Regions from separate parts of the Clostridium septicum genome, predicted to be linked through region 2. Evidence: riboswitches for the same ligand, from Rfam matches in the RefSeq annotation. Region 2 holds a riboswitch; each other region holds the start of a gene.
The links. A riboswitch is a leader RNA that binds a small molecule or an ion and turns the genes downstream of it on or off. The one in region 2 is predicted to bind thiamine pyrophosphate.
Positions count from the first base shown of each region.

Region 1: it holds a riboswitch for thiamine pyrophosphate, as region 2 does, so the genes downstream of both, thiT (energy-coupled thiamine transporter ThiT) here and thiD (bifunctional hydroxymethylpyrimidine kinase/phosphomethylpyrimidine kinase) in region 2, are expected to answer to the same signal.
Region 3: it holds a riboswitch for thiamine pyrophosphate, as region 2 does, so the genes downstream of both, thiW (energy coupling factor transporter S component ThiW) here and thiD (bifunctional hydroxymethylpyrimidine kinase/phosphomethylpyrimidine kinase) in region 2, are expected to answer to the same signal.

Region 1 covers NZ_CP023671.1:1,881,039-1,891,916, reverse strand. Annotated here, with positions in the region: gene nrdD (anaerobic ribonucleoside-triphosphate reductase) at 1-1,407, opposite strand, end outside; gene CP523_RS08385 (DUF3048 domain-containing protein) at 1,665-2,663, shown strand; gene CP523_RS08380 (DegV family protein) at 2,830-3,675, shown strand; gene CP523_RS08375 (PadR family transcriptional regulator) at 3,677-4,132, shown strand; gene CP523_RS08370 (DegV family protein) at 4,313-5,155, shown strand; gene CP523_RS08365 (hypothetical protein) at 5,264-5,470, shown strand; TPP riboswitch at 5,499-5,597, shown strand; gene thiT (energy-coupled thiamine transporter ThiT) at 5,664-6,305, shown strand; gene CP523_RS08355 (ferredoxin) at 6,360-6,548, opposite strand; gene CP523_RS08350 (Mrp/NBP35 family ATP-binding protein) at 6,613-7,452, opposite strand; gene CP523_RS08345 (YhfM domain-containing protein) at 7,467-8,306, opposite strand; gene CP523_RS08340 (hypothetical protein) at 8,438-8,914, opposite strand; gene CP523_RS08335 (hypothetical protein) at 9,021-10,394, opposite strand; gene rsmA (16S rRNA (adenine(1518)-N(6)/adenine(1519)-N(6))-dimethyltransferase RsmA) at 10,558-10,878, opposite strand, start outside.
Region 2 covers NZ_CP023671.1:2,810,290-2,821,167, reverse strand. Annotated here, with positions in the region: gene CP523_RS12920 (MarR family winged helix-turn-helix transcriptional regulator) at 1-40, opposite strand, end outside; gene CP523_RS12915 (glycoside hydrolase family 32 protein) at 435-686, opposite strand; gene thiE (thiamine phosphate synthase) at 800-1,411, opposite strand; gene tenA (thiaminase II) at 1,436-2,095, opposite strand; gene thiM (hydroxyethylthiazole kinase) at 2,097-2,876, opposite strand; gene thiD (bifunctional hydroxymethylpyrimidine kinase/phosphomethylpyrimidine kinase) at 2,904-3,704, opposite strand; TPP riboswitch at 3,861-3,963, opposite strand; gene CP523_RS12885 (ABC transporter ATP-binding protein) at 4,193-6,052, opposite strand; gene CP523_RS12880 (ABC transporter ATP-binding protein) at 6,045-8,297, opposite strand; gene CP523_RS12875 (MarR family winged helix-turn-helix transcriptional regulator) at 8,536-8,979, shown strand; gene CP523_RS12870 (HAD family hydrolase) at 9,013-9,798, opposite strand; gene CP523_RS12865 (transaldolase family protein) at 10,024-10,302, opposite strand; gene CP523_RS16415 (DeoR family transcriptional regulator) at 10,347-10,493, shown strand; gene CP523_RS16520 (hypothetical protein) at 10,609-10,743, opposite strand; gene CP523_RS16410 (DeoR/GlpR family DNA-binding transcription regulator) at 10,694-10,878, shown strand, end outside.
Region 3 covers NZ_CP023671.1:2,363,354-2,374,231, forward strand. Annotated here, with positions in the region: gene CP523_RS10845 (nucleoside kinase) at 1-1,290, shown strand, start outside; gene sdaAB (L-serine ammonia-lyase, iron-sulfur-dependent subunit beta) at 1,421-2,101, shown strand; gene sdaAA (L-serine ammonia-lyase, iron-sulfur-dependent, subunit alpha) at 2,103-2,981, shown strand; TPP riboswitch at 3,005-3,112, shown strand; gene thiW (energy coupling factor transporter S component ThiW) at 3,184-3,681, shown strand; gene CP523_RS10865 (hydroxyethylthiazole kinase) at 3,772-4,617, shown strand; gene CP523_RS10870 (hypothetical protein) at 4,902-5,801, shown strand; gene CP523_RS10875 (SpaA isopeptide-forming pilin-related protein) at 6,206-7,555, shown strand; gene CP523_RS10880 (SpaA isopeptide-forming pilin-related protein) at 7,767-8,960, shown strand; gene brnQ (branched-chain amino acid transport system II carrier protein) at 9,120-10,391, opposite strand; gene CP523_RS10890 (LCP family protein) at 10,680-10,878, opposite strand, start outside.

The sequences.
Region 1 (10,878 bases), 930 kb from region 2:
ATTTTCTGATCCTTTCATTAAACCTTGACCTGCAACAAAAGGTAAATCTTTAACTTTAAGATTTTTCAATACCCCATATCTATGAAGTAATGATTCTTTTGAAAGTTCCAATCTTGCTTGTAAGATTTCAAAGAATTTATCTAAATTTCCCTTTGCTTGAATTCCTATTCTTGGTAAGTTTATTGTAGTTGGTGCTATATTACCTCTTCCTTTACATCCTGGCTCACCATTTATGTTTTTCATTAAATAGGTTCTACATCCCATAGTTGCTGGCATATATCCCATATCATAATATTCTTTATTAAAATCAGCATCTATATTCATAAATGTCGGATTCATTCTTTTAGCTGCAACTCTACAAGCTAATTGATATAAATAATGATATGGATCATTAACTTCTCTATTAACGCCTTCTTTAACTCTAAAAATTATGTTAGGGAATATTGGTTGTTCACCTTTGCCTAACCCTTTTTCATATTCTAATAAGAAAATTTCACAAACTAAAGCTGCATCCTTAGATGTTGGTATTCCCAAATTTATAGAACTAAATGGAACTTGAGATCCTGCCCTAGAATGCATAGTATTTAAATTATATACTACCCCTTGCATAGCTTGATGTATTCTCTTTTTCAATTTTTCTTCTGTTAAAATATCTAACTTATCTTCACTAATACCTAACTCTTCTAATTCACTTCTAATTTCGTCTCTTGTTGGTTTTATAAATACAGACATATCATTATCAAAATCTGGATGTGCTTGACCCCCAAACATATCATTTTGAGTTGATTGAAGTAATATACATGAAAGTTCTGCTGCTGTTTCTATTCTTCTTGGAGCCTTTATTGTTCCATATCCTGTATTAAAACCTTTTGTCAATATTTCTCCTGTAGGTATGTGTAAGCAGTTAGTAGTTAAGTTGTAACTATCTAAATCGTGATAATATAAATCACCATTTTCATGTGCTTTTGCTAATTCTTTTGGCATACTAGCCAAATTGTGCCATTTATTTGATTCTGATGCTATCCTAAGTAATTTTGAACTAAAGTTATTACCTACATTAGCATTATCCCTATCTGTTTCAACCCCTATTCTTTGAATTGCTTTCATTAAATCTGATTTTATTTCTCTAACTTGAGTTCTTTGTTCTCTATAGTTAGAATAAGCTAGTTTTATGTCCTTATATCCACTGTCAAGCAATGCTTTCTCTACTAAATTTTGAATTTCTTCTACAGTTATCCTATTCTGTCCAGACATTTCTATATAATTAATAACCTTCTGAACAGTATCTAAAACTTGGCTTTCTCTAAGTATTCTTCCTACTTCTTCGCCTGAACTCTTTATTGCATTTGATATTTTTACAGCATCGAAATCTACTTCTCTGCCGTCCCTTTTTACTACATATAGCACATGCTCAACCCCTATCGCACAATATATTGTATTTTCAACTAGTAACTATTATACTCCATTCCATTTTTATCATCAAAGTTGCTACGATTAATTTCTTCAACTTTATTCTTAAATTACATCACTCTTTCTTCATTTTTTACCCTTTTTTAGATAAACATAAATTTTTAAATCTACTCATATTTCAACATACATTAATAATATATTGTTATTAAAAGCTATATGTTACCTTTCAAATTTATTTTAAGGAGATTTTATTTATGAAGAAACTTTTATCATCATTATTTATAGTAATGTTCATTTGTGGATTAATAAGCTGTTCCAAAACTCCAGATAAATCTGCTGATGTTTTTAATGAAACTAATGCTTCTAAGAAAATTTATTCTTATTATACTGGAGAAGAAGTATCTCAAGATATAAATAATAACACACCTTTTATGGTAATGGTAGAAAACTCTGTTTATGCTAGACCACAAAGTGGTTTATCCTACGCCGATGTAATTTATGAAACTTTAGCTGAAGGTGGAATTCCTAGATTTATGGCCTTATTTCACAAAGAGCAACCTAAAACAGTAGGCCCTGTTAGAAGTATACGCCCTTACTTTCTAGAAATTGCTAACGAAAATAACTTAGCCTTTGCTCATTGTGGAGGTTCAGCCGAAGCATTATCAACAATCTCCAAAGACCAATCAATTATGAGTATAAATGAAATATCTAATGGCAAATACTTTTGGAGAGATACTTCCAGAAAAGCTCCCCACAATTTATACACTTCCGCTGAAAATATAACTAAATTTATAATAGATAAAGATTTTAACTCAAAACCTAAGACATTTGCAACATTTAATAATGAATATTATTCAAATGAAAAGCTTTCAGAAATCAAAAATTTAAATTTAAATATAAATAGATTCTACAATACATCCTATACCTATGATAATGGTTTTTTTACTAAATCTATGGATGGAGAAATAGCTACTGATGCATTAACAAACTCACCTTTAAAATTTAAAAATGTAGTTATTCAAAAAACTAATATTCAACTACAGGCAGACAATAACCACATAGATATAGATTTAATTGGCGAAGGTGAAGGATATGTATTTTCAAATGGTCATTATTTAAATATTCTTTGGAAAAAAGAAGATAAAAATTCAAAAACTATGTTATATGATTATGATGGAAATATAGTCCCTCTATCTCAAGGTAAAACAATTTGGCATATACTAGACAAGGATTCCAATATAACATTTAATTAAAGCCACCTTTAAGGTGGTTTTTTTATTTATTATAAATTGAATAATTTTAGTATATACTACAAACTATATCAATAGTGATTACTTTTAACCTTATCACTATTGATATAATAATTTGGTATGCTATAATATAATTAATATTAAACGGAAATTATTAGGAGGGATATACGTGCAAAAAATAGCAATACTAACAGATAGTGCTTGTGATTTATCACTTGAAACTATGAAAGAAAAAAATATAAAATTATTACCTTTAAAACTTATTTATTCTGATAAAGAATTTCAAGATAAAATAGATATAAGTGCTGAAGAAGTTTATAATAATTTGAAAAATGAAGTTCCAAAAACTTCTTTACCTAGTGCAGAAACAATTCATAATATATTAGATGGTTTAGAAAATGATGGATATACTCATGTTATAGCAATTACTATATCCAGTGGATTATCTGGAACATTTAACGCCATAAGACTGGCTCTAGAAGATCATCCAAAACTAACTTCTCATGTATATGATAGTAAAATATTAGCTTTTCCAGAAGGACTATTAGTACTAGAAACAGCCAAATTAATAGAAGAAGGAAAATCCTTCGAAGAAATTACAGAGGTATTACCTAAAATTCATTCTAATATAACAGGCTATTTTACTATAGATACATTAGAGTATTTAAAAAAAGGTGGAAGAATTGGTAGGGTAGCAGGAACTATAGGTGAAATTCTTAATTTAAAACCTATTATAACTGTAGATGAAAATGGTGTATATTATACTGTTTGTAAAGCAAGAGGACATAAGCAAGCTCTAACAAAGCTTACAGATATCCTAAAAAAAGAATTAGAAAAAAGCAAGTGTAATGTTTGGGTTCTTCAAGGTGGCGCTCTTAAAACTGCTAAAAGCTACTTAGAAACACTACTTAAATTAGATAATATTTTAAATGTTGGGATTTCTGAAATTAGTCCAGCTCTTGGTGTTCATGCGGGACCAGGCTTAATAGGATTAGCTATTCAAAAGGTAAATTAATATGAATAATCTTAGCTTTAGTAATATTGAAGATATTAAAGCAGAAGAACAAAGAATTCACGAAGAATATAAAAGAAAATTAGCTGAGTTAAAAAAAATTCAGAAAGAAAAAGAATCTGTAGGTCAAGTTTTTACTAAAGGCTTGTTACCTATCTATGTTCTTCACATTTTAACTTTAGGACCTATTAATGGAAACGAAATAGCTCATAAAATAGGAGAGAATACCAAAGGACTCTGGGTTCCTAGTACTGGGGGAATATATCCTTTATTAAAAAAATTAGAAAAAGAAGGATATGTCATAGGTAAGTGGGATGATCCTCATAAAAAATTTCAGAAATTTTATTCCCTAACACCAAAAGGACTAGAAGAATACAATCATAGAAAATCATTATTAAAACCTAAAATTGAAGAATCACTTAAAGTTTTTAAAATAATTTATAAGGATTTATATTTATAAGCGTCTTTTTTGGCGCTTTTTTTAATCCAATAATTACACCTTATTATAAAATAAATTTTACAGATAATAAAAATATAAACTTAAAATTAAATTTATTTTAAATTTAACTATATCAATATTGATATAGTTATCAACTATGATATATAATTAATATAATTAGAAAGGGGGCCATAAATACATATGCAAAAAATAGCAATTTTAACTGATAGTGCATCTGATTTATCAATAGAAATATTAAAAGAAAATAATATACATTTATTTCCTCTAAGGATTATCTATTCAAATGAAGAATTTGAGGATAAAATAACAATAACTCCAGAAGAAGTTTATAAAAAGCTTCCTATAGAAATCCCTACAACATCTCTACCTAGTCCTAAAACCTCTGAAAAGGTTTTAAAAAAATTAGAGGATGAGGGTTATACTCATGTTATAGCTATTTCAGTTTCTAGTGGATTATCTGGAACATTTAATGCTTTCAGATTAGCATTAGAAGAACATCCAAATCTTATATCATATGTATATGATAGTAAAATAATAGGTTTTCCTCAGGGTGTTTTAGTTCTTGAAGCTTCACGATTAGTGAAAAATGGACAATCATTTGAAGATATAATAAAGGAATTACCTAAAATCCGTGAAAATATAACAGGATATTTTACTTTAAATACATTAGAATATTTAAAAAAAGGTGGAAGAATTGGTAGACTAGCTGGAACTATAGGACAGTTTCTTCATTTAAAACCAATTATAACAGTAGACGATAATGGTGTATATTACGCTTCTAATAAAGTAAGAGGAAGAAAACAATCTTTATCTAAGATGATTGAGATTTTACAATCTCATCTTAATGAATCTAAATGCAATGTTTGGGTTCTTGAAGGTGGCTGTATGGATGAAGTATTAGCTTTTTCAGAATCCATAAAATCATTAGATAACGTTAACTTTATGGGAATTATGCCAGTTGGGGCAATGGTTGCTGTTCATTCAGGTCCAGGTATGGTTGGATTAGCTATTCAAAAAATTTAGATTTAATAAATACTGAATAAATAATTATATTTGTTCAGTATTTTTTTGAATTATTATTACCTCTTTTGAACAAACTAATATTATTAATAAAATTAGGTGGTGTTAGTTTTGAAAGGTAAAATTATAGATTATAGTAGTACTGAAGCCTTTGTTTGCTTAGAAGATGATACTATAATAAAACTTCCCTTATCAGAAGTTGGAAATTATAATTTAATAGGTAGTAATATTAATGTATCTTGCCAATCTGGAAGTTTTGGTTACTGCAATAATCATGCTGGTAAAATTTACAAAGATAATATAGTTGACTTTTTTTAGAAAAAACTTTAAAATATAACCTATATTTAACAAATGCTAGGGGTGCCTTTGGCTGAGAGATGTTTATTACATTAACCCTTTACCTGATCTGGATAATACCAGCGTAGGGAAGCTAATATATGATATTTATAAATACCATTTGTGTATTTTTTATCTTATATCTCCTAGCATTAATATAAGGAGGTATTTTTTTATGTCAAATTTAAAAGAAAGTTTTTCAACATTAATGGACAATCCTTTATCACTTATAACAATTATTGGTGGTGTCCTGCTTTTATTAGCAATAATTAAATTTAAAAACATTAAATTAAATGCTAAAATAATGACTAGAATAGGTATTGATCTTGCTCTTGCTACTATTTTGAACATGATTAAACTATATGTTCTTCCAAATGGAGGCGGAAGTATTTCTCTAGGTAGCATGGTTCCTATAATATTAATTGCTTATATGTATGGACCTCAAATAGGATTATTAACAGGATTTTTATTCGGTATTATAAGTTTAATATTAAATCCTTATATACTTCATCCTATCCAAGTTTTATTTGACTATCCACTTCCATATATGGCTGTAGGATTTGCTGGATATTTTAAAAATAATAGAATGCTTGGAACTACAGTAGGAATGTCTTTAAAGTTTGTATTCCATTTTATATCTGGATATGTTTTCTTTGGAGAGTTTGCACCTGCTGGATGGTCACCTGCTATATACTCTTTAGCTGTTAATGGATTTGCTGTTGGCGGTGAGCTAGTAATTTGTTTAATCATTATTTCCTTGCTACCTTTTAACAGGATTATAAATAATATATCTAATAAATCTCAAAGTTTAAATTAAAATTTTATAAATAAAAAAGTTCTACCTTAAATAATTTAAGGTAGAACTTTTTTTCTAATCTACTATAATTGCACTTACTGGACAGCTTGATTCAGCATCCTTAGCTTCATCTACATTTGAATCTGGAACGTCTGCAACCTTTGCCACAGCTTTTCCATCATCATCCATTTCAAATACTTCAGGGCATATTGATGGACATAATCCACATCCTATACACGTATCTTTATCTACTTTTGCTTTCATAACTCTCTTCCTTTCTAAATTAATTCAGTATTAATATTCCCTAATTAGAAAGGAGTTATGTATTTTAATATAGACCTTCAAATATTAATGAATATAAATCATTATTTCTTACATATTCTTCAGCTTTTCCTTGTTCTAAAGCTTCAGTTAGATCTAGATTTATAGGAAGCTCTCCTAATAAAGGTAATTCTAAATACTCCGCATGTTCTTCTGCTGATTTTTTACTAAATACTTTAATCTTTGTATCACATCCTGGACAAGTAATATATGCCATATTTTCTATTACTCCTCTTACAGGAACACCCATTTTATTGGCCATTACAATTCCTTTTTTAACTATCATAGAAACCATATCTTGAGGTGTTGATACTATTATTAGTTCTGTTAAAGGAAAACTTTGCATTATAGTTAGTGTTATATCTGAAGTTCCTGGTGGCATATCAATTAATAAGTAATCTAACTCTCCCCAGTTTGTATCTGTAAATAATTGTGATAATACTCCAGTAGCCATTGGACCTCTCCAAATTACTGGATCATCCTCATTTGGAATTAAAAGATTAACTGACATAACCTCTATTCCACTTTCAGTTTTTACAGGAAAATATTTTACACCTGTCTCTCCTATTGGTTGCATCATAGCTCTTTTTTCATTTATACCAAAAAATCTTGGCATTGATGGACCTGTTATATCAGCATCTAATACACCTACATTATAACCTTTTTTTCTTAAAGTACTTGCTAATATACCTGTTACTGTTGATTTACCAACTCCACCTTTACCGCTAATTACTCCAATTATATTTTTTATTATTCCATAATTAGGTGTCACCTTTCCACATGATGGTTCACCATTTGTCTTTGAAGTACATTTGTCCTTACTAGGGCATGTTGAACAATTTCCCATTTTTTCTCCTCCTCTTACCATTCTGCTTTTATAGCTTTAGGTAAATTTTCTTCTTCATAAATATCAATAGCCCACTCTTTAAATTCATTAGTTGCCATTACATAAAACTCTTCTTTTATTTTATCCTTTTTATTTTCAAATGTTATATTAGTTTTATATGTAGTATTATTATAACCTCTATTCTTTATAGTAATAACTACATCAAATTCATTAGAATTATTTTTTACTAAATCTACATTTGGATTTATTTTTCTTGCATTTTTTAAAAAATCTTTCAAATCAGTTGAAAATACATATTTTAGACAATCAATATCACCTTGAATATTTATGCCTATTTTATACTCTCCATTATTTAATCCAGATTTTTTCATTTCTAAAACGTCTAGAATTGATCTATAATATACATATTCAAAATCTCTAGGCTTTCTTATTATTGATAAATTCTGTATTATACCTTCATCCAACCTCTTTGAAACTGTAAAATTAGTATTTCCATCATAAAAATTTCCTTCATATGCTCCCACTACATAATAGAATTTTTTTACCTCATCACCAACATTTATCTCAAAAATATAATCTGGGTCTAACTCAGCCTTTTTATCAGCTATTTTAGCACTAGATAAAAGTTCATACATATCCTTTATAGCCTTAGGATCGGTTACTATAAACTTAAATCCTGGATCTCTGATACTTTGAATACTTATCTTATCACTTTTAGCCGTATTCAAATACTCAAAATACTCATTTTTCCCCCCAAACTTTGTCTTTAAATTATCTATAGAGTCGCAACCAACGAAGTTTAAACTAATTAATATAATCAATAATATACATACCGATATTTTTCTATTCAAAATAGTAATCTCCTTTTTTAAAGATTTTATTATGTATTTTTATTCTTTATAAGTAATTAGGAGAAGTTTAAACTTCTCCTAATTATAACTAAATTATAATACTTTAATTGTTTAATGGCAAATCTTATTATAAACTATCTAAATCCTTTAGCTACTTCATCAAAAGCAACTTTTATACTTGGTTTATACTGGCTTTCATCAAAATGAAAACTTATTATAAGAATCTTTCCCTTAGAGTATTCTTTGAAATAACATATATTTTTGTACTTATTATCATATGGCATTTTATATTCTAATACATGCCACTTAACACCATACTCATCATATACTTTACATTTTCTATTTTTAACATCCTTGAATATAGTGTCTGGAATATTATTTAAGTCATTAACTCCATCTAAAATGCTAATAGTACCATCTATTTTGTTATTATCATTAATTGTTGCCTCAAACTCAACACCATCTATATTTTTATTTCTCTCATTAACAGACCATTTTTCCGGTAATACTATTTTATACTTACCATTTTCTAAATCCACTTCTTTAAAAGCTCTTATTTCATTATTTAAAAGAGCTATTTTTCTTATATCATTTTTAAATAATTGTTTCATACATACTAGGATAAACATAAGTGATAATAGGACTGTAAAAATATAGATTTTCTTTTTATTAATACTCATTAGGAATTATTAAGTACAGTCTCTAATATTTTATATACTATTTCATAGGTACAACAACTGTTGAGTTTCTAAAATCATAGAACATCAACCAGCATCCTATGCTATCTTTATCCTCATCACTTATCCAAGTTACAAAACCTGTTTTTCCTTCATATGGCTGTTCATTCTTATCTTTCTTTCCTGGAACTCCATAAATTATATATTTTAAGTTACCTTCCTTGTCACATTTATATCCCAACATAAAATATCCATATTTTTTAATATAAGGATAATAATTCAACATTGGGTAATATGCAACTGTGTATTTATTGTAATTTGACATATTACACATTTCATATAAATCATTAACTTGAACCTTATACCACTTGCAATTTTTTATCTCTTTAAAGCCTCTATAATGCTCAAATCCAATAGCAATTCCTTCAAAATATTCTCCAACGCTACCTCTTATTTCAAAAACATCAGATTTTTCCTCAACAATTGCTTCATATTCATCAAATTTACTTCTTTCTTCTTTCGCCTTAATTTCTTCTGCCATTTCCCTTCTAACTTCTTCCTTAAGCTCTTCTTTAATTTCACTCCTAACTTCATCTTTAATTTCATCTTTAATTTCATTTCTTATTTCTTCCTTTAATTCTTCTGTTATATCCTTATTAGTTTTGCTTTCTTCCTCTGTCTTTTTAACCTCTTCATTTTCTTCTCTATTTAAAGTAGGATCTATAACCTCTACTTCTTCTACATTCTCTACTTCTTCTACATTTTCTATTTCTTCTACGCTTTCTACTTCTACATATTCTGATTCTTGTATTTCATCTTCTCTTTTACATTTACATTTACATTCTTTTTTCTTATCTTTTTCAGATTCCTTCTCATGTTCCTTCTCATGCTTCTTTTCTTTTTGTTTTTCCTTACATTTATCTTTTTCATATTCTTTTTTTGTAGATTGCATTTTTAACTTTCCTTTAGCTACAATTTCCTCTGATTTTATTATTTTATAATTTTTCCAATTATCTGATGGCTGTTCACCATTCATAAATCCACACATTATGAATATAGGAATACCATCTTTCATCTTAACTATTGCTGCACCTGATATTTTGTCATATGATATTCCAACTCCAGCTATGTTATCAACAAAATATTCTTTTGTAACTTCTGCTTTTCCCCCTTCTGAAACCTTAATGCTTCCTAGGTTTATAAGTTTTTTTGAATCCTTTTTATTGCATATAAGCATAATACAATAGTCATCATTAACCTTTAGGTTTTGAGCATAAAAAGATACTTTACACTTTTCTCCCTTTGCTTCTATTTTAGAATAGCCTGATAGGGTTTTATCGTTAGAATTTGAATATCCTCTTTCATCTTCTTGTAAAATAATAAAATTTCTATACAATTTATTTATTTGTGCCAAACCTCTAAAACCTCCATTTTAGATTAATTCAATATATTATATGCTTACCATATATAAATATGTTCAAAAATAAACTCGCAAGAGTTTTAACATACATTAAAAATCTTGCGAGTTTTTCATTAATACGCTTAGGCACTATTATATTATTCTTAAATTAAATTTTTTAGAACTGTTCATTTATTTTATCTGATAAGCATGCAAATTCTTCTATACTTAAAGTTTCTCCTCTTCTCTTAGGATCTATATTTGCATTTTCAAAAGCTATCTCCAATTTTTCTTTATCTAATCCTAGGCTTTTAACTCCATTCCAAAGAGTTTTTCTTCTCATATTAAAAGAGCTTCTTATTATATCAAAAAATAACTTTTCATTTTCAACTTTAACTTTTGGCTCTTCAAGTCTCTCTAATCTTATAACTATCGAATCCACTTTTGGTCTTGGTATAAAACATTGTGGTGGTACTCTTCTTACAATACTAGTATTACA
Region 2 (10,878 bases):
ATACCATTCCTATATCATTTAATATTTTTGTTTCTTTCATAACACACCTCTGAATTAGTTAGAAATATAATAGTTAGTTTTCTAACTATTTATTATGTATTTAATATAATACTTTATTTCTTTAAAGTCAATACTATTTAATAATAATTATCTTTAAGAAAGATAGAATTTAAAAGTTCTACTGGCTTCATTATTTTATTTAGCCACCATCATGATAAGTTGATACATATATAAAACCTATTCTTGTTGTTTATATCCTAACATTTTATTACCTGTTTCTCTATCTATCAATGAAGTAGTAAAAGTATAAAAACCTATTGAATTTGAATAAAAATTTTTGTTTCGGTTATATTTATATACATAGAATCTTATTTTAAAATAAAAAGGAAGTTTAGACTTTCATGTCTAAACCTCCTTTTATTTCAAATTTCACTCTATAGTTCCCATTTAATTATATCTATTACACCTAATCCTTGTGGTGAAAAAATCATTACATTTTCTCCATTTAATTTAAACAAATCAGGACATCCCCACATATATCCAAATTTCCTATCTTTAGCAACAATTTCTTTATATAGCTTCCAATTATATAAATTATCTGACCTATATATAAGTAACGCACTTTTATCGTCTTTTGTCCTTGCTCCAAGAACTATAAAATAACCCCATAAGTAAGCCCGCTGCAACAGTAGCTGGTATAATTAGAACAAATATACAGAACCAATCTTAAACGCGTTGCACAATAAGAAGTACTAACTATATTTTTAGAAGTATCTATTTAGTGGCATACACTTTAAAGTTATATTCTATTTATCCACTTTTCACATTCAGCCTTTATGTCATTTGAGGCTAATATTGCTGAAACAACTGCATATCCTTCTATTTTACACTCTTTAATATCTTGAATATTATTTAGATTTAAGCCACCAATTGCAACTATTGGTATCTTAACTTTGCTTTTAATTTCTTTTAAAGTATCTATTGAAACATGTTTAGCATCTAATTTTGTATTAGTTCCAAACATAGCTCCTACACCTAAATAATCAGCTCCATGTTCCTTAGCCTTTTTAGCCTCTTCTAAAGTCCTTGCAGATACCCCTAATATTTTATTATCTCCTATTAATTTTCTAACTTCACTAGCTGGTATATCACTTTGTCCTACATGAACCCCATCTGCATCACATAATAATGCTATATCAACTCTATCATTTATTATAAATTTTACATTATAATTTCTAGTTAACTCTCTAAGTTTAATAGCTTTTTCTAAAAATTCCTTTCCTGAACAGTCCTTTTCTCTTAATTGAAGCATTGTTACTCCGCCCTTTAAAGCATCTTCTATAGATTTGTAAAAATCTCTACCTTCTAAAATGTCACCATCTGTAACTAAATATAATTTTAAACTTTCCATTATATACCCTTCCTAACATTAACACTAATTATTATAAGCCATATCCCAAAATTTCATTTCATATATAGTAGATTTTGTGAATATTTCTAATAACTTTTTCTTTTCATCCTCACTTGTTACATCTTTACATATTTCATTTATATAATCTATCCATTCTTTAGTAAAATCTTGGAATTCCTTTGAATTATATAGATCTATCCAAGGTTTATAGAAATTACCTTCTAAAGTATCCTTATATGTTTCTTTCATACATTTTCCTATATATTGATAACTCCAAGTACAAGGCATAATAGCCATAGCAATTTCTTTTAAATTTCCTGTTAGTGCAATACCTTTCATATAACTTGTATAACTTTCATTTGCTAATTTAACATCACATTTTTCTGTATCTTCTGGAGACATTCCAAAGCCTTTTAAATATTTTATATGAACAGCAGTTTCATCCTCCATAGTTCCCTTTATTGAATTATAATAAAATTTCATTTCTCCCATAGTTGTTGCTTTAATGACACCCATACAAAATATTTTTGAATATTCTTTTAAGTATAAATAGTCTTGAATTAGATAATCTCTAAATTTATTTTTATCCAATGTCCCTTCTCCCATTTCCTTAACAAATGGCTTTTGTAAAATTTCATCCCAAAGTTTCTTATTTTCTTTAAATAAATAATCTGTAAAGCTCATTTTATTTTACCCTCCCATATTTACTTAACTTTTCTTCATTCATTTCATAAACCTTATTCATTAATTCAGTTTTAAAGCTTCCTATAGGAATATTATTTTTATCAGCTAGTTCTCCACTTAATGCCATAGTAAGTACTCCCATAGCTGTAGCATCTAACTTATTATCTGATGCTCCTAAAAAACTCCCTATTAAGCTAGCCGTCATACATCCTGTTCCTGTAACAAATTTAAGTTTAGCCGTTCCATTTTCTATTTTTACTACTCTTTCTCCATCAGATATAAAGTCAACTTTTCCTGTAGCAACTACAACACATTCAAGCTTCTTAGCTACTTTTTTAATAAATTCTGTTATATCTTCACCATCATCAAAGGAATCAACACCTTTTCCTCTAACGTCGAATCCTCCTATATATTTAATCTCTGAAACATTTCCTTTTATAACATCAAATTTTATTTCGTTTAATAATCTATTTGTAAATTCCGTTCTTGTCTTTGTTGCAAAAACTCCTACAGGATCTAATACAACTGGCTTATTAAATTTATTTGCAGCCTTAGCAGCTTGTACAAACAAATCTAATCTATTTGAATTCATAGTTCCTATATTTATAACAATAGAACTTGCTATACTAACAATTTCCTCTACTTCTTCATAGGAATAACTCATTAATGGGCTTGCTCCAACTGCTAATGTTATATTAGCACAGTCATTTATAGTTACTTCATTTGTATAATGTAAAACTAATGGATTTATTTCTTTAACCTTATTTATTAATTCATACATTCTAAATATCCCCCTTTTTTAATGTTATTATTTATATTGAAACTTATAAAAATGATTTACAGGTCCAACTCCATTACCTATATCAAAACTATATCTTATAGCTTCTGTTATATATAGTTTACTTAATTCAACAGCTTTTTCTATACTATATCCTAAAGCTAAATATGACGTTATAGCTGATGATAATGTACAACCTGTTCCATGAGTATTTTTTCTATTTAGCCTTTCTTTCTTATAAATTTCAAAAGTATTTTCTCCTATAAGTACATCTACAGCATCACCATCTAAGTGACCACCTTTCATAAGTACATACTTTGATCCAATCTCTAGAATCTTTTTACCTGCTTCTTTCATATCTTCCAAATTATTTATTTTTACTCCTGATATCTCTTCTGCCTCCATTATATTTGGAGTTAACACATAAGCCATTGGTAAAAGATATTCTATTAAATTTTTCTTGGCTTCTGGTTTTAATAATGAATATCCACTTTTTGATATCATAACTGGATCTACTACTAAATATTTAGGATTATATTTTTTTAACATTTCCACTATCCCAAGTATTATTTCAGGACTTGATACCATCCCTATTTTTACCGCCTTTGGTTCTATATCTTCAAATACTACTTCTATTTGTTTTTTTATTATTTCATTGCTTAAATCTTCTACTAAAAATACTCCTTGAGTGTTTTGAGCTGTTATTGCCGTTATTACACTCATTCCATAAGTACCTATAGCACTAAATGTTTTTAAATCAGCTTGTACCCCCGCTCCTCCTGATGAGTCTGATCCTGCTATTGTTAAGGTTGAAATTCTATAATCTCTCATTTTGTTTTCTCCTTCTTTACTAATTAAAAGCATATAATTAATATTTTTCTATTAATTACATACTAGAAATTATCTATTTGTTTAAATAAAAACAGCTATATTCCTATCTGGAATATAGCTGTATAGTTCAGTTTATAAATATTGTACTAATTATTTTTTAATATTTAATAGCTTTCCTACGCTGGTATTATCCAGATCAGGTATAAGGGTTAATAGTTATAAACTATCTCTCAGCCATTAGGCACCCCTAGCAGTTATTCTATTTTATACCTTTATTATATTACTATAAATTACCTTGTCAACATTATTCTAAATTTTAAAATCTAAATAAACTAACTAATACACCTTTATTATTTTCTGTATAAGCATATTTAGTGTTAAAATCACTCTTAAGTTATCCATAATTTGAATATTGATATAAATTTATAAATAATAAAAAAGTAGACTTACTTTTTAGTAAATCTACTTTTCATTAAGTTAAATACTCTTTATGATGCTTCTGAATTTTCAAATTGGCTATTATAAAGAGTTGCATAGAATCCATTTGCTTTTAGCAATTCTTCATGAGTTCCTTGTTCTATAATATCTCCATCTTTCATTACTAAAATTAAATCTGCTTCTCTAATAGTTGATAATCTATGTGCTATTATAAAACTTGTTCTACCTTCCATAAGGTTTTCCATTGCTTTTTGAATTAAAACTTCAGTACGAGTATCTACTGAACTTGTTGCTTCATCAAGAATCAATATTTTTGGATCTGATAAAATAGCACGAGCTATTGTTAATAACTGCTTTTGACCTTGTGATACATTATTAGCTTCTTCATTTAATTCCATATTATATCCATCTGGAAGTGTTTTTACAAAATGATCAACATGAGCTGCTTTAGCTGCTTTAATAACTTCTTCATCTGTTGAACCTAGTTTTCCATATCTTATATTTTCCATAATTGAGCCATTAAATAACCAAGTATCTTGAAGAACCATACCAAATAGGTTTCTTAAATCATCTCTATTAAAATCCTTTATATTATGACCATCTATAAGAATTTCTCCACTATTTACATCATAAAAACGCATTAGTAGTTTTACAATCGTAGTTTTTCCTGCTCCTGTAGGACCTACTATTGCAACCTTTTGTCCTGGCTTTATTTTAGCATTAAAATTATTTATTATTGTCTTTTCTGGATTATATCCAAAACTAACATTTTCAAATGTAACTTGACCGTTAATATTTTCGATATTAACTGGATTTTCTGCAAACTGATCTTCTTCTTCTTCTTCTAAAAATTCAAATACTCTTTCAGCTGCAGCTGCTGTTGATTGTAATAAATTAGCTACTTGAGCAGTTTGAGCAATTGGTTGTGTAAAACTTCTTACATATTGAATAAATGAAAGAATATCTCCAACTCCTATTGTTTTCTTAATAGCAAGCCATCCACCAAGAATAGATACCATTACATAACCTAGATTTCCTATAAAAGTCATTACAGGCATCATCATTCCTGATAAAAATTGTGACTTCCATGCTGAATTATATAAAGTACTATTTAATCTATCAAACTCTTCTATAGCATCTTCTTCACCATTAAATGCTTTTACTATATTGTGACCACCATATACTTCTTCAACTTGACCATTTACATGACCTAAATACTCTTGTTGTGATTTAAAATACTTTTGTGATTTTTTTACTACTATTGATATAAATATCATGGATATAGGCAATATTAATAGTGCTGCAATTGTCATTATCCAACTAATAGAAAACATCATTATAAGTATCCCAATTAAAGTGGTAATTGATGTAATAACTTGAGTCATACTTTGGTTTAAGTTTTGACTTACACTATCTACATCATTTGTAACTCTTGATAATACTTCACCATGTGTTTTAGTATCAAAATATTTAAGAGGCATACGATTAATTTTCTCTGAAATTTCTTTTCTTAAATTATAAGATACTTTTTGAGAAATTCCTGACATTACAAACCCTTGTATAAATGAAAATAAAGCACTTATTAAATATAATACAAGTAAGAATAATAGAACTTTACCTATATAAGTAAAATCTATACCAGCTCCAGAAACTCCTGTAAGCTTTGTCATAAGTCCATCAAAAATCTTATTTGTTGCCTTACCTAAAATCTTAGGACCTATAATAGAAAAAGCTGCACTACCTATTGCAAAAACTACTACTAAAAGCATTGCCCATTTAAAAGGACTTAAATATTTCATAAGGTTTTTCATAGTACCTTTAAAATCCTTAGCTTTTTCGCCACCTCTCATGGCTCCACCCATAGGACCGCCACCAAAGCCTTTTCTCATACTAACTTCTTTTTTACTCATTAGATAGCTCCTCCTTTGAAAGTTGTGATAAAGCTATTTGTTTATATACTTCACAATTATTTAGAAGTTCATCATGTGTTCCAACTCCTACAATCTTACCTTCATCAAGAACTATAATTTTATTTGCATGTAATATTGTACTTATTCTTTGAGCTACTATTAATATAGTACTATCAGATATTTCAGTATTTAAAGCCTTTCTTAATGCTGCATCTGTTTTAAAATCTAAAGCTGAAAAACTATCATCAAAGATAAATACTTCAGGATTTTTAGCTATTGCTCTAGCTATTGAAAGCCTTTGTTTTTGACCTCCTGATACATTTGTACCACCTTGTGATATTTCTGTTTCAAATCCTTCTGGCTTTGCCATTATAAATTCATTTGCTTGAGCTATATTAGTAGCTTTTTTAACAGCCTCTTTACTTATATCTTTTCCACCATATTTTAAGTTACTTTCTATAGTTCCAGAGAATAAAACACCTTTTTGTGGAACATATCCAATCTTTTCTCTTAAATCATGCTGACTTACATTTTTTACATTTACTCCATCTACTAAAATTTCTCCTGATGTTACATCATAAAAACGTGGTATTAAATTAATAAGAGTTGATTTTCCACTTCCTGTACTACCTATAAATGCTGTAGTTTCACCAGGATTTGCAGTAAATGTAATATTACTTAGAACATACTCTTCTGCATTAGGATATTTAAATGAAACATTTTTAAACTCAACTAATCCTTTTTTAGAATTATTAAAGTTTTCAACCGTTTTTGGATCCTCTATTGCAAGGTTTGTTGTTAATACTTCATCTATACGTCCTGCTGAAACTGAAGCACGAGGAAGCATTATAGATACCATTGATATCATTAAAAATGACATTATTATTTGCATTGTGTATTGTATAAATGCCATCATATCTCCAACTTGCATTGCACCTGAATCCACTGCATGTGATCCATTCCAAACAATAAGAACTGTAATACAATTCATTATAAGCATCATCATAGGCATCATTATAGACATTGTACGATTAACAAAAAGGTTTGTTCTTGTTAAGTCTTTATTTGCCTTATCAAATTTCTTTTCTTCATGCTTTTGAGTACTAAAAGCACGAATTACTAGCATACCTGTTAAAGTTTCACGAGTTACAAGATTAACTTTATCTATAAGCTTTTGAACTGCTTTAAATTTAGGTATTGCAACTCCAAATAATACTATTACTAAACTTAATATTGAAACTACCGCAACTGCTATTATCCATGCCATAGATGTATCTGTATTAAGAACCTTTATAATTCCACCTAATCCTAATATTGGCGCATAAAACACTACCCTTAAAAGCATAACCATAAGCATTTGTATTTGTTGAATATCATTTGTACTACGAGTAATAAGTGATGCTGTTGAAAATTTATCTAACTCTGTGTTTGAAAATGATACAACCTTTCTAAATACCTTTCCTCTAAGGTCTCTACCAAGTTTTGCAGCAACTCTTGCACCTAAATATCCTACCGTTACTGTAGCTGCCATACTAACTAAAGCTATAGCAACCATTATTCCCCCAGAATAAAGTATATAATTGCTTTGAATTCTGTCTGTGTTTATTCCTATAGCATTATATTCATCTTTTACATATGACACTGCTGACTGAATAGCTATGCTATCTGGAATATCTTTTAACTTTTCATACATATCATTTTTAATAGAATCTAACTGTTCTTTAGGCATTCTTTTAAAAAGTGTTATAATATCCACACCATCCGGAATATTAATGCTTTCACCCATTCCGAACCCCATATCCTTATTATCATCATTGTTTTCTTTTGATTTTTCAATGCCAGATAATATTAAAATAGGCTTACTAACTATTAAATTTAATTCTTCAATCTTCTCCTTGTCCTTTACATCTAGTTTATATAAAGGCTCATTAGAAAGAGCTGGATATTCTTTAACCTCTTTATCATATTCACTTTGTGAAAGAGTATCTTTATCTAGTAACTTATAGCTTTTTTCAACTCTATCTTTATCTTCATTTTTTACAAATAGAAGCAGTTTATCAAACTCACTTTTTCTAATTATATCTGGTGCTGCATTTTTAACTCCACCTTGTTGTATTCCAATATTAACTATATTAGAAGTATAATCTGGAAGAGATAAATCACAAACTGCTTGAATTACTAGTAATCCAACTATAAGTAAAATTGAAACTACTGAATTCTTTAAATATTTAATTAACTTTAACATTAAGTCATCTCCTTTCATACTTAAGTGCTATATTCTATTTTTTGATTTTTTAGGATTTATATACTTTAAATAAATTATATATACTTCCTATTTTATATTAATTATATTTTTATAACTATTATAAGTCAATAACTATTTTCTTGATGAAATCCATTATTTAGTTTATAATAAACTTATAAACAAAAATTTTATACATTTATAAACTTTATAAAAAACCGTTATGAAAAGGAGAATTTAGATGGATACTGTTGACTTAACAAAATTATCTGACGCTTTATTTAAAATGCTATTTCAATTGAACAAAAAAGTATTTAATCAAGATGAAATTATAAAAGGATTTCCCATGCCACCTTCGCATGTAAAGGTTATATTCCATCTTGCTCATACAGGTCCATCATCTGTTTCACAAATAGCCAAAACTCTTTATATATCAAAACCTAATATGACACCTATTATAGATAAATTGATATCTGAAGATTTTGTTACAAGATATGAAGATCCTAATGACAGACGAATTATCAGAGTTGAATTAACTAAGAAAGCAAAAGATTTATTTAAAGCTCAAAAGCAAAAAATTAAAGACATGCTACAAGTAAAAGTTTCTACTCTTCCAGAGGAAGACTTAATTACTCTTGAAAGTTCAGTACAAAATCTTACTAAAATAATTTCTAAATTAGATTAAAAATAGAGAGGAATTAATTCCTCTCTATTTTTATTATATTCCTACTGCTTCTTTTATTGCTAAAACAACTCCATTTTCATCATTACTTTTAGCTTCAAATCTTGCAACTTTTTTTAATTCCTCATGAGCATTTTTCATTGCGTAGCTATGATATGCACTTTTCATCATTTCTAAATCATTTAAATAATCTCCAAATACCATTGTTTCCTCTGGTTTTATATTTAACTTTTCTTGAAGCTTATTTATTGCTACACCCTTATTTACTCCATTAGCTGTTATATCTAACCATATTTCACCTGAAACAGTTACTTGAAGAGTTTCTCTGTATTTATCAAAATACTTATTACTATTAGTTTCAGCTCCAGATAAATCGCATATTGTAACCTTTAATATATCATCATCTACTTTAGTAACATCATCTACAACTTCATATCTTTCATAGTATTTTTTTGTTTCTTTTATAAATCTTTCATCTCTACTTTCAATATAAGCTGAATTTTTACCACATACTATAACATAGCAATTTTCTATTGATCTACCTATTTCAATTAACTCCAAAGCTATATCTTTATCTAATGCATTAACTAAAAGCTCTTCTCCATTAAACATTACAAAGGTTCCATTTTCAGCAATAAAAAGCATATCATCTTTTACTTTATCGAATCTTTTTAAAAGATTATAATACTGTCTTCCACTTGCTGCTGCAAAAATAATATCCTTTTCTCTTAATTTTTTAAAAACATCATAAAATTCTGGATTTATTTCATTATTGCTATTTAATAATGTTCCATCCATATCTGTTGCTATAAGCTTAATCATCTACTATGTCTCCTATTTCTAAATTTACTTTAAAAATACTTATAACTAATAAGTATAATTTTTAACTTTTCATTTGTCCATTTTATAATATAGTCTACTTTTTTTAATAATGCAAACTTTAGAAACCCCTACATAATATTATTTACTTAAATAAACACCTTTATATTTTCTAAATTATATATCCTTCCCCACTTTTAATTTATACTTATAAACGTCAATATCTATCTAAACTAAAGCACCTACTCCAAAAACTTTCTTCCAATTCTCTATAGAACTCTCTACACTTAAATCTGTCATATAATGTTCTAATAATTTATCTTGAACAGTAAATATATCTGTAGCAGTTACTTTATATTCCGTTTCCTTTAACATTTTAATTTCCTTAATTCCTTCTTTTGTAACTGTAACTTTAATATACAAATTTCCTCCAACATAATTTTTTAAATAATCCGAATCACCTAACATTTCTTTAGCCTTTCTTGATAAAACTTGTACACGTAACATACTATCATCCCCAATGATTTCTCTTATTTCTTTTAGTAAATCTAATGAGATATTTATCTATGTTTGCAGAAGAAAGATTAGAAGAGATTCTAAAATTAATTAATAAAGAAGGAAGAATTTTTGTAAAAGATCTTAGCCAAAAATTTAATGTATCAGAGGGAATGATTCGAAAAGATCTTCAAAAGTTATAAAAAGAAGGGCTAATAAAAAGAACCTATGGAGGTTCTATATCAAATAACAATATTAAAATAAATTCTAATATAAATAACAGAATGAGAGCAAATACTGAAGCTAAACAGAATATAGCTAAAAAAGCTCTTTTGATATAATATAAGGAAATGATACTATCTTTTTAGACATATCTAGTATAAATTTTAACTTAGCTGTACTAATAGCTAATAGTAATAAAAAATTAACTTTAATAGCTAATATGGTATCCATCCCCCCTTTATTCAACTCAAACTCTACTTGTAATTTAATTCTAATTGGTGGTGTTTATAATAAAGAACTTGGAGGAACTACAGGATCTGAAGCAATAAATACATTAAAAAAATACAGATTTAATAAAGTCTTTAT
Region 3 (10,878 bases), 450 kb from region 2:
AATAGGATGATTGAAATAATAAAAAGTGATATTCCTATAAAGAAAGTAAAGATTAAAAAAGAGAAAGCAATAGAAATATTTAAAAACTATGGAATGGAAGATAAAGTTTTATTGTTAAATTATGTTAATTTTGAAACAGTAAATTTATATAATTTAGATGGAAGATATGATTATTTCTATGGTCAAATGGCATATTCTACAGGGATAGTTAAGGCTTTTGATTTAATGTATTATGATCCAGGTTTTATTTTAAGAACCCCTGAAGAAAAAAACTTAAATGAGTTACCACCATATAAAGAAAATAAAAAGTTAGCTCAAATATTTCTAGAAACAGAAAGATGGCTTGATATATTAGAAGTGGGTGAAGTAGGTTCTTTAAATAAAAAAGTAGATAGTAGTGAAGTTAAAGACCTTATAATGATATCAGAAGCTTTACATGAGAAAAAAATAGCTAATATAGCAGATATGATAACTAATAAGAAGGAAACTAAAGTTGTTCTTATAGCAGGTCCAAGTTCATCTGGAAAAACAACATTTGCAAATAGATTAGGAATTCAATTAAGAGTAAATGGCTATATACCAATACCTATATCTTTAGATGATTACTTTGTAAATAGAGAAGAAACTCCTTTAGATGAAAATGGGGAGCCTGATTTTGAAAGCATATATTCTTTAGATTTAGAATTATTTAATAAAGATTTAAATAAATTACTTCATGGAGAAGAGGTAGAGATTCCATCATATAATTTTAAAAAGGGTAAAAGAGAATGGGTAAATAATAAATTAAAGTTACCTCAAAATGGCATAATAGTAATAGAAGGAATACACGGACTAAATCCAATACTTACTAAATCTATTGAAGATAAAAATAAATTTAAAATTTATATATCAGCATTAACACAATTAAATTTAGATAATCATAATAGAATTGCAACTACTGATATAAGAAGAATTAGAAGAATGGTTAGAGATTATTTATCAAGAGGATATGGGGCAGAAGAAACATTAAAAATGTGGCCTTCAATAAAGAGAGGAGAAGAAAAAAATATATTTGTTTATCAAGAAGAAGCAGATGTAATGTTTAATTCAACTCTAGTTTATGAATTATGTGTACTAAAAAAATATGCCTTAGAAGAGCTTGAAAAAATAAAGCCAGAAAGTCCTGTATATATACAAGCAACTAGATTAAAAGCATTTTTAGGATTTTTCAAAGAAATAGAAAAAGAATCTGTTCCTGAAAACAGTATTTTAAGAGAGTTTATAGGGGGAAGTATTTTCTATAAATATTAATTATGAAATTCTTGTAAGATACAAAAAAATTTCGTAAACTTAATAATATAAATTATTATTTGAAAACTAATTTTCAATAATATTATTACGATTTTAGATAGTTAAACTACTTATGATAAGGAGAAATATTATGAAAGATGTTGGTGTATTTGATATAATGGGGCCAATAATGATAGGTCCATCTTCCTCTCATACTGCAGGAGCAGCAAGGCTTGGAAAAGTTGCTAGAGCTGTATCAGAAGGTGATATAAAAGAAGTTAGATTTTTGTTACATGGCTCTTTTGGAAAGACGTACAAAGGACATGGAACGGATAGAGCTTTAGTAGCTGGAATATTAGGAATGGAACCTTCTGATATTAGGTTAAGAGATGCGATTGAAATTGCAGAAAAGCAAGGGATAAAAGTAAGCTTTGAAGAAGCTGATTTAGGAGATGCTCATCCCAATACAGTTAAGATATTAATTAAAGGAAAAAAAGAAGAGAAATATGAAATAATAGGATCATCAATAGGTGGAGGAAGCATTCAAATATCAGAGGTAAATGGAAATAATGTTGAATTCACAGGTGCTTATCCCACATTAATAATATCTCATATGGATATACCAGGTGCAGTATCCAAAGTTACAGCAATTCTTTATAAAGATGATATAAATATAGCATTTATGAAGGTTTTTAGAAGTCAAAAAGGAAAAGAAGCTACTATGGTTTTTGAGGTTGATCATTCAATGCCAAAGGAAATGATAGAAGAAATAAAAAAGATAGATTCAATAAAAAAAGTAATAATGATTAATCCGGCAAAGGATGGTGAATGATATGTTTGCAAGATCAGGAGAAGAATTATTAGAAATTTGCAATAATGAAAATATAAATTTAAGTGAGTATGCTATAAGATTTGAAATGGAGAATAATGAATTATCAAGAGATGAAGTTTATGAAAAGATGAGAAAAAATCTTGAGGTAATGAAAGTTGGAGCTATGGAAGGCAGAGAAAAGGCTGTTTATTCTGTAAGTGGACTTATAGGAGGAGATGCATATAAGCTGCAAAAGTACTTAGAAAGTGGTAAGTCTTTAACAGGGGATACAATGATAATGGCTATGGCTATGGCTTTATCATCTTCAGAGGTTAATGCTTCTATGGGGAAAATTGTGGCATGTCCAACAGCAGGATCTTGCGGAATAGTTCCATCGGTTATCTTATCAGCAGGAGAGAAATTAGGGAAAAATGATAAAGAACTTATAGAGGCATTGTTTGCAGCATCAGCAGTTGGGATGATTATAGGGATGAATGCAACACTTGCCGGCGCAGAAGGTGGATGTCAAGCAGAATGTGGCTCAGCAGCAGCAATGGCATCAGCAGCAGTAGTTGAAATGATGGGAGGAACTCCTAAAATGGCATTAGATGCAGGGGCAATTGTTCTTAAAAATGTTTTAGGTTTAGTTTGTGATCCAGTTGCTGGACTTGTTGAAATACCATGTGCTAAGAGAAATTCATCAGGAGCAATAAGTGCTTTATGTACAGCGGATTTGGTTATGGCGGGAGTTGAATCAAAAATTCCATTTGATGATACTGTATCGGCTATGTATAAAGTTGGAAAGAGTTTACCAGCTGCTTTAAGAGAAACAGCTCTTGGTGGAGTGGCTATTACTAAAGCTGGACTTGAACTTAAAAAGAAAGTATTTGGAGAAAAGTAGAGGTTAAAATTAAATTAAAGTTTATTTAGAGCTAGGGGAGCTATGTTTTAGCTGAGATTGAAAATAAAATTTTCTAAACCCTTGAACCTGATATGGCTAGAACCATCGTAGGAAAGCACTAATAATTTATATATTATTATGTTTAATTAAGGTATAGCTATGGCTATACCTTTTTTATTAATTTAGAATTAAAGGAGAAAAAATGAACAAAGAAAAAATTTCAACAAAAAAACTGGCATTAAGTGGTATATTAGTAGCTATATCTACTATATTAGGTACATTTTCAATACCATTTTTAGGAGCTAAAATATCACCAGTACAACATTTTATTAATGTATTATCAGCAGTTACTATAGGACAGGTTTATGGAGTAGGAACTGCATTTGTAACATCATTATTAAGAAATATATTGGGGACAGGTAGTTTACTTGCATTTCCAGGAAGTATGATAGGGGCATTTTTAGATGGATTCATATATAGTAAATTTAATAAAGTAGAAGGTGCTTTAATAGGAGAAATCATAGGAACTGGAATACTAGGAGCTATAGTAGCATTTCCAATAGCATCTATAATTTTAGGAAAGGATGTAGCGTTGTTTTTCTATGTAGTTCCTTTTTCATTAAGCTCTTTATTTGGTGGGATAATAGCATATATTTTAATTAAAATACATAGCGTAAGAATTTTATTAAAAAAAAATTAGACAAGCATATAAAGTTTTAACATATCTAAGTACATTAGAATATTATAAAATAAACTTAATATTTGTTCCTATTTTAGAGAGGGAAAAAATATGCAAATTAATATAGAGGCTTTAACCGATATTTTAGACATTCAAAAGGATAGCAAACCTCTTATACATTGTATTTCTAATTTGGTTACTATAAATGACTTAGTACAAAGTATTTTATGTTACAGCGGTAAGCCTATAATAGCTCAGGGAATAGAAGAAGTTAATGAAATAGCTTGCAATTCTAAAGGATTGTTATTAAATTTGGGAACATTAGATAGTAATAGGGTAGAAGCAATGGAAAAATCACTAAAGGCAGTAAGAAAGAAAAATATTCCAGTATTATTAGATATAGATGGAATAGACATGTCTTTTTTTAGACAAGATACAGCTTTAAGGTTTTTAACAAGATACAATATAAATATAGTAAAGGGAAAACTCTCAGAATTTAAGAGGTTAGTTGATAGTGAAAGTAATATAAATAATATTGATTCCATTGACATAACAATAAAGGGAAATTGTGAAATAAGATCAGAAATAAAAAATGTGGCAAGAAAATTTAGAAATATAGTGGTGGTAGTAGATAAAGAGTATTATGTAACAGATGGATTTAGTGAATTTTTTATAATGAATGGAGATGTAATATTTGAAAAAATATATAGTATTAATACTATATTTAGCGGATTAATTGCTACTGGCATGGCGGTAACTTCTACAAAGGCAGAAATGATAAAAGCGATTTTAGTAGCAATTGTAACTATAGGTGTATGCCAGGAGTTAGTATTGCAAAAGAAAAAGGAAAGCGATGGATTAATTATTTTAAAACAACACTTATTTGATGAGATATTTAATATAAAAAAGGAAGATTTAAAGAAAATGGGAAATATAATATATGAGTTTAAAAGATAAAAAAATTTATTTAATTTTTTAGAAGTAAGTGATGCTAAAAAGTATCACTTACTTTTTTGTAAAATAAATTTAATAAAATTAGTATATTGTAATAATACTTACAGATATATGTATTATTACAATATACTAGTTGTAATTCAATTAAATTGAAGTAATAGAGAATTTCGAATGTTTATTTTATGTTTTTATAAGTTCATCTATTAATATGATAAATCACAAAAAAATTAATACACATATTATATAGTATAACGAATATATCAAATTAAGTAGGGGATGAGAGAGTATTGAAAACTAAAGATGAGAAGAAGCAAGAGAAATCTATTATTTATAAAGAGATTATTTCACCAGATAGTTTTATAAATAAATATGGAAATAAAGAGTATGTAGTAGAAGGAATCGGATCAAGTGTAAGTTGTATTATGAAAATAAATAAATCTGAAGATAAAATAAGTAATATGGTTATAGATATTATTTTTCCAGAAGGAATGAGCTATATACCTGAAAGTTTTGTAATTGGAATATATAAAGAAAAAGACTTAAAATGGTTACGAAGTAAAGATTTCATAAAAATAAAGGAAGATAAAATTATCTTAAATATTGGAAATACTAATAGTTGTTATTATGTGTTTTATAACCTTAAGGTTTGTGAAATTAAAAAAACTTATCTGGATAAAACAATAATAAATTATAATAATATAACTGATAGTTTAAGTTTAACTATAAAGTATAAATTAAATTCAGGAGTATTAAACGCCAATAAAAGTGTAGTATTAGAAGATTTAGATGATAATAAAAATAAAAGAATAAACTACAATATGGAGTTTAAAAGTTATGGGTATTTTAATGAGAATTATATATTTTTTAGTGAGAAACTTGATAATAATATAAAAATTTTATCAGTTGATGTACCGGATAACTTCACTTATAAAATAGAGGACGATAATACAATAACATTTTTTAATGATAAAGGAGATATTAATTACGGAGATCATTTTAATGTTACAATAATTGCAAATGTAGATAATATATTTATTGAAGAAAATATTAATAATATAAATAAAAACAAACTAGATAAAAATATTAATAATAGATCAAATATTCTATTATCAGACGATTTATTTATAGAGGATAATAGCAATATAATAATTCAAGTTGTAAATAACTCAGAAGGAGTAATTAATTAGAATTTATGGATAGTTATAGTGTTGATATATAAGATATTTATACTATAACTATTTTTCTATAATTTATTTAGCAAATATTAATTAGACAATTGCAATAGTATTAATATTTATATAAAAAAACTTATTAGTTTAAATAATAAGCAAAAAAAGAGCTATTTTTACAAATTAAACTATAAATTAATAAAAATAATTTAGTTAATAGCAATTTTTTATCTTTATTCATAAGTTAATTAGTAGAAGAGAAAATTCTATTAGAAATGATAGGAGAGTTTAAGTAATATATTGTTAAATTGTATAATTTGTCAATAAATAATTTGTAGAAATTATTTAAAGTGACTTCGTAAGTATAGAAGTAATGCTCTCATGAAAAACAATTAAAAAGTAACTAAAAGGGGAATGAGATCATGAAACCAGAGACAAATGAAACTGAAAAAGAAACTAAAAATTTGGAATCAACAAATTTTAATTCAAGTTCAGGAGTTAAACAATTCACTATTAATCAAGGACAAACAACACCATTAAATTTAACTATAGCTAATAAACCAATTCAGGGATCATTGGAAATAACAAAAATAGATGCTATAACTAAAGCACCGTTACAAGGAGCAACATTTAATGTATTAAATTTAGCAGGAAAAGTAGTAGGAACGGGAACAACAAATAGTAAAGGTAAGTTAACAATAAATAATCTTCCAGCAGGAAACTACACTTATGTAGAAACAGTAGCACCAACAGGATATGTACTAGATAGTACACCAGTACCATTTAGTATAAAAACAAATGGGCAAGTAGTAACAGCAAAGATAGTAAACCAAGCAATAGAAGGATCTTTAGAAATAACAAAAATAGATGCAATAACAGAAGCACCATTGTCATGTGCAAAATTTGTTATAAGGAATAATCAGAATAATATAGTTGCTTGTGGTTGGACAAATAGTCAAGGAAAATTATGCTTTAGTTTACCTTATGGTAGTTACACTTATCAAGAAGTTTGTGCTCCAAAGGGATATCAAAGCAATACAACTCCAATATTATTTGAAATAAATACAAGCAATGAAGTTGTTATGGCTAACGTAACGAATCAAGCGATAACACCACCAGTAAATAATAATGGTATTCTAAAAATAACTAAGGTAGACTTATGCAATATAGGTGAAGTTCTACCAGGCGCTAAATTCCAAATAATTAATTCTAAGGGCAATATAGTAAAAACAGTTGTAACCAATAATCAAGGGGTTGCAGAGGTAAGTTTACCAGCAGGAATTTATTATGTAATAGAAATAAAAGCACCAATTGGATATGGAATATGCAGAACAAGAAGAAGAATAACAGTAATGGCAGGAAAGACATCAGAATTATTATCTAGAAATAGAAAACTAAATAATTTCTGTAAATGTAATCCTTGTTGTTACAATTCTTGTGATTTTCCAAATTATAAAATAATACCGCCAGTAAATAATAATGGTATATTAAAAATAACAAAAGTAGATTTGTGTAATATAGGTGAAGTTTTACCAGGAGCTCAATTCCAGATAGTTGATTGTAATGGAAATATAGTAAAAACAGTTGTAACTAATAATCAAGGAATTGCAGAGGTAAGTTTACCAGCAGGAATTTATTATGTAATAGAAATAAAAGCACCAATTGGATATGGAATATGCAGAACAAGAAGAAGAATAACAGTAATGGCAGGAAAGACATCGGAGTTACTATCTAGAGATATAAAGATAAATGGATTTTCATATCCATATTAGTATTAAAAATTAAATAAGAGACCCACTAAAAAGGGTCTCTTTGTTTAAAGCATAGTAAAATATATACAAGTTAAAATAAATTATTTATTAAAAGTATGAATAAAAACTCAAATATACTGAATTTTGAAAAGAAGTTTGAAGTTTTGCTTAGATAGGTAGTAATGATAGATAAAAATAATATTAAAAATATTGACTTAAAGGGGATAAGAGTATGAAAATAGAAACAAATGAAAGCAGAAAAGAAAAAAATAATTTAGATTCAAAAAAATCTGAAGTTGATAATCTAAATGAAAATGCAACTTTAACAAATCCTAAAGAATTTACAATAACACCTGAACAAACTAAACCAGTTGAAATAACAGTTAATGATACAGCAATAACAGGTACGGTTAATATAACTGTAAATGATCAAAATAATAAGCCAGTAGTTGGAGCTCAGATACAAGTAATAGATTCAACAGGTAATGTAGTACAAACAGTAACTACTAATTCTTTAGGTGAAGCAAATATAACAAATTTACCATATGGGAATTATACTTTAAAGGAATCTAAAGTACCCGAGGGATATATTTTGGCAAGTACTAATCCAATAACTATTTCTATAAAGGCTAATAATCAAGTATTACCAGAAAATATAATAAATACAGTAATAACGGGTTCATTACAAGTAACTAAGACTGATGAAGAAAAAACAAAACCTATACAAGGTGCTACATTCCAAATACGACAAAGTTCAAATAGTTCAGTAGTATCAACTCAAACTACTAACGCTTCAGGACAATTTACAGTATTAGATTTACCATATGGTAGTTATAATCTTGTAGAAATGGCGGTACCAGAGGGATATGTTTTAAATTCAAATCCTATTCCATTTTCTATAAAGACTAATAACGAAGTAGTGACTCAAGATATAACTAATAAAGAAAAAACAGGTGAACTAATTATTAAAAAAGAAGATGCTACAACTAGTGAGCTACTAGAAGGCGCAGTATTTACTATTACAAATTCTGCAGGAAAATCATTTGGTACAGTAACAACAGGTAGTGATGGGCAAGGAAATATAAATTTATTACCTGGAGATTATATTGCAACAGAAACTACACCACCAAGTGGATATGTTTCAAATACTACAGAACAAAATTTTACTATACCATTTAATCCACAAGCACCAGTAATGTTAACTTTTAAGGATACTAAACAATTATGCAAAGTAACTATTACTAAGGTGGATGCAAGTAATACTAGCAAAGTTTTACAAGGAGCAACCTTTACAATTAAAACTCAAGAAGGCGTTATAGTCCAAACTCTTACGACAGGATTAGATGGAACTGCAACTACAAGTTTATCAGCAGGGACTTATACACTAGAGGAAATTGAAGCTCCAGTAGGATATGTAACAATGTAAATTTAATATTCTTATTTTATGAAATTATATTTAATTAAAAATAGATCTCCACTAAGAATGTTCTTAGTGGAGATCTATTTTATTTCAGTTAATGCTATAAACAATTTATTTAATATTTAAAAGGTTATATATTAATAAAGTTTAATTAATATATAGCATTTATATTTCATTTGCATTTATTTGAGGTTGAGTAGAAAATATAATGTATCCTAAACATATAGCAAGTAATGTAGGTAAAACCCAACCAAAACCTATATTAGCAAGTGGGATGAAACTAAGGTTCAAACCTGGTATAGCAAAAAGTAGGCCAAATATTAATGAAGTATATACACCTAATTTTACTGCTTTTATATTTGTAATATATTTTGATAATAGTGTTGTAACTATAAGTGTTATTGAAACCGGATATAGAACATTTAATATTGGTTCAGATAAAACTACTATTTTATCAACTCCAAGGCAAGCAATTCCAAGACTTATAATAGCTAAAACAATGGCATTTAACTTAAATGAAAGTTTACCTTTTGACACTTTTTCAAAGAAAGTAGCTCCAGCGGTTAAAAGTCCAATTGAAGTAGTTAAACAAGCAAGTCCCATTGCAACACCTATAAGAGTTGTTCCAATATTACCTAAAACACTCTTTGATATTAATAAAAGTAATCCAGTTTTTCCGATATCAGATGGTGCTAAGTTTACAGTCTGAGCACCTATATACATTAATCCACCATAGACAAAAGCAAGTCCTATTACAGCAACTAAGCTAGATTTTAAAATCATAGATGGCATTTGTTTTTCTTTATATCCTTTAGAAATTAGAGATGTTGTTATAATTCCAGCAAATAATAATGCTGCAATTGCATCCATAGTTTGATAACCTTGTAATAATGCTGATGGTAAAACAGAAGTAGCATTAGTATTAAGAATTTCACCTATAGGCATAAAAATTCCTTTAATAATAATTATTGTTAATATAATTAATAATGCAGGTGTTAAATATTTTCCTATAGCATCTATTACAGATGAACTTCTAAGTACAAAAAATAAATTTATTAAAAAATATATCGTCATAGCAACTAATGGAGATATATTAGGGAAAAATGGATGTATAGTAAGTTCATAAGTTGTTGCTGCAGTTCTAGGAATACCAAGCATTGGTCCTATAGCGATAAAAAGAATAGCAGTACATAAAACAGCAAATTTTTTATCAATTTTTCCGGCTAAAGTCTCAAAAGTACCATCGCCTTTAGAACAAGCCAGAATAGCAAGTAAAGGCAGTCCAACCCCAGTTATAATAAAACCGATAATTCCAAGGAAAAAGTCTTTTCCTAAAGTATGTCCAAGAAATGCTGGAAAAATTAAATTTCCAGCCCCAAAAAACATAGAAAATAAGGCAAAGCCTATAACAATCGAATCTTTAGTATTTTTTCTCATAATGTCCCTTCCTTCATACGTGTTAATAATGTTTTCCGACAATAAATTTACAAATAAATAATGAGAACGGTAACAAATTACTAACGTATATATAATAAAATTAAATATCTATCAAATAATACTTGTTTATATTATCATGGAATTTAAATATATTCAATAAGTTTTCAAAATGAAATAATAGAAAAAATGGATTTAATATAGGATAATAATAAAATAATACCAATTTATTTATTAAATTATCAAAAAAGAGGATTCAAAATGAATCCTCTTTTTTAAACTGTTAAATTTTTACTCATCAAATAAAAATTTATGAATATTTTTAGTAGTTTTATCTACATCAATAATCATATGATACATATCTGTCCATTCTGTAGTTAAATCTTCATCTAAAGGAAATCTTCCTTGGTTTATGTTAGTTATATTCATACCTACAACCTCAGAGGCTATTGAAAGAATTTCAGAATTAGATAAGTTTGTACTTACTAAA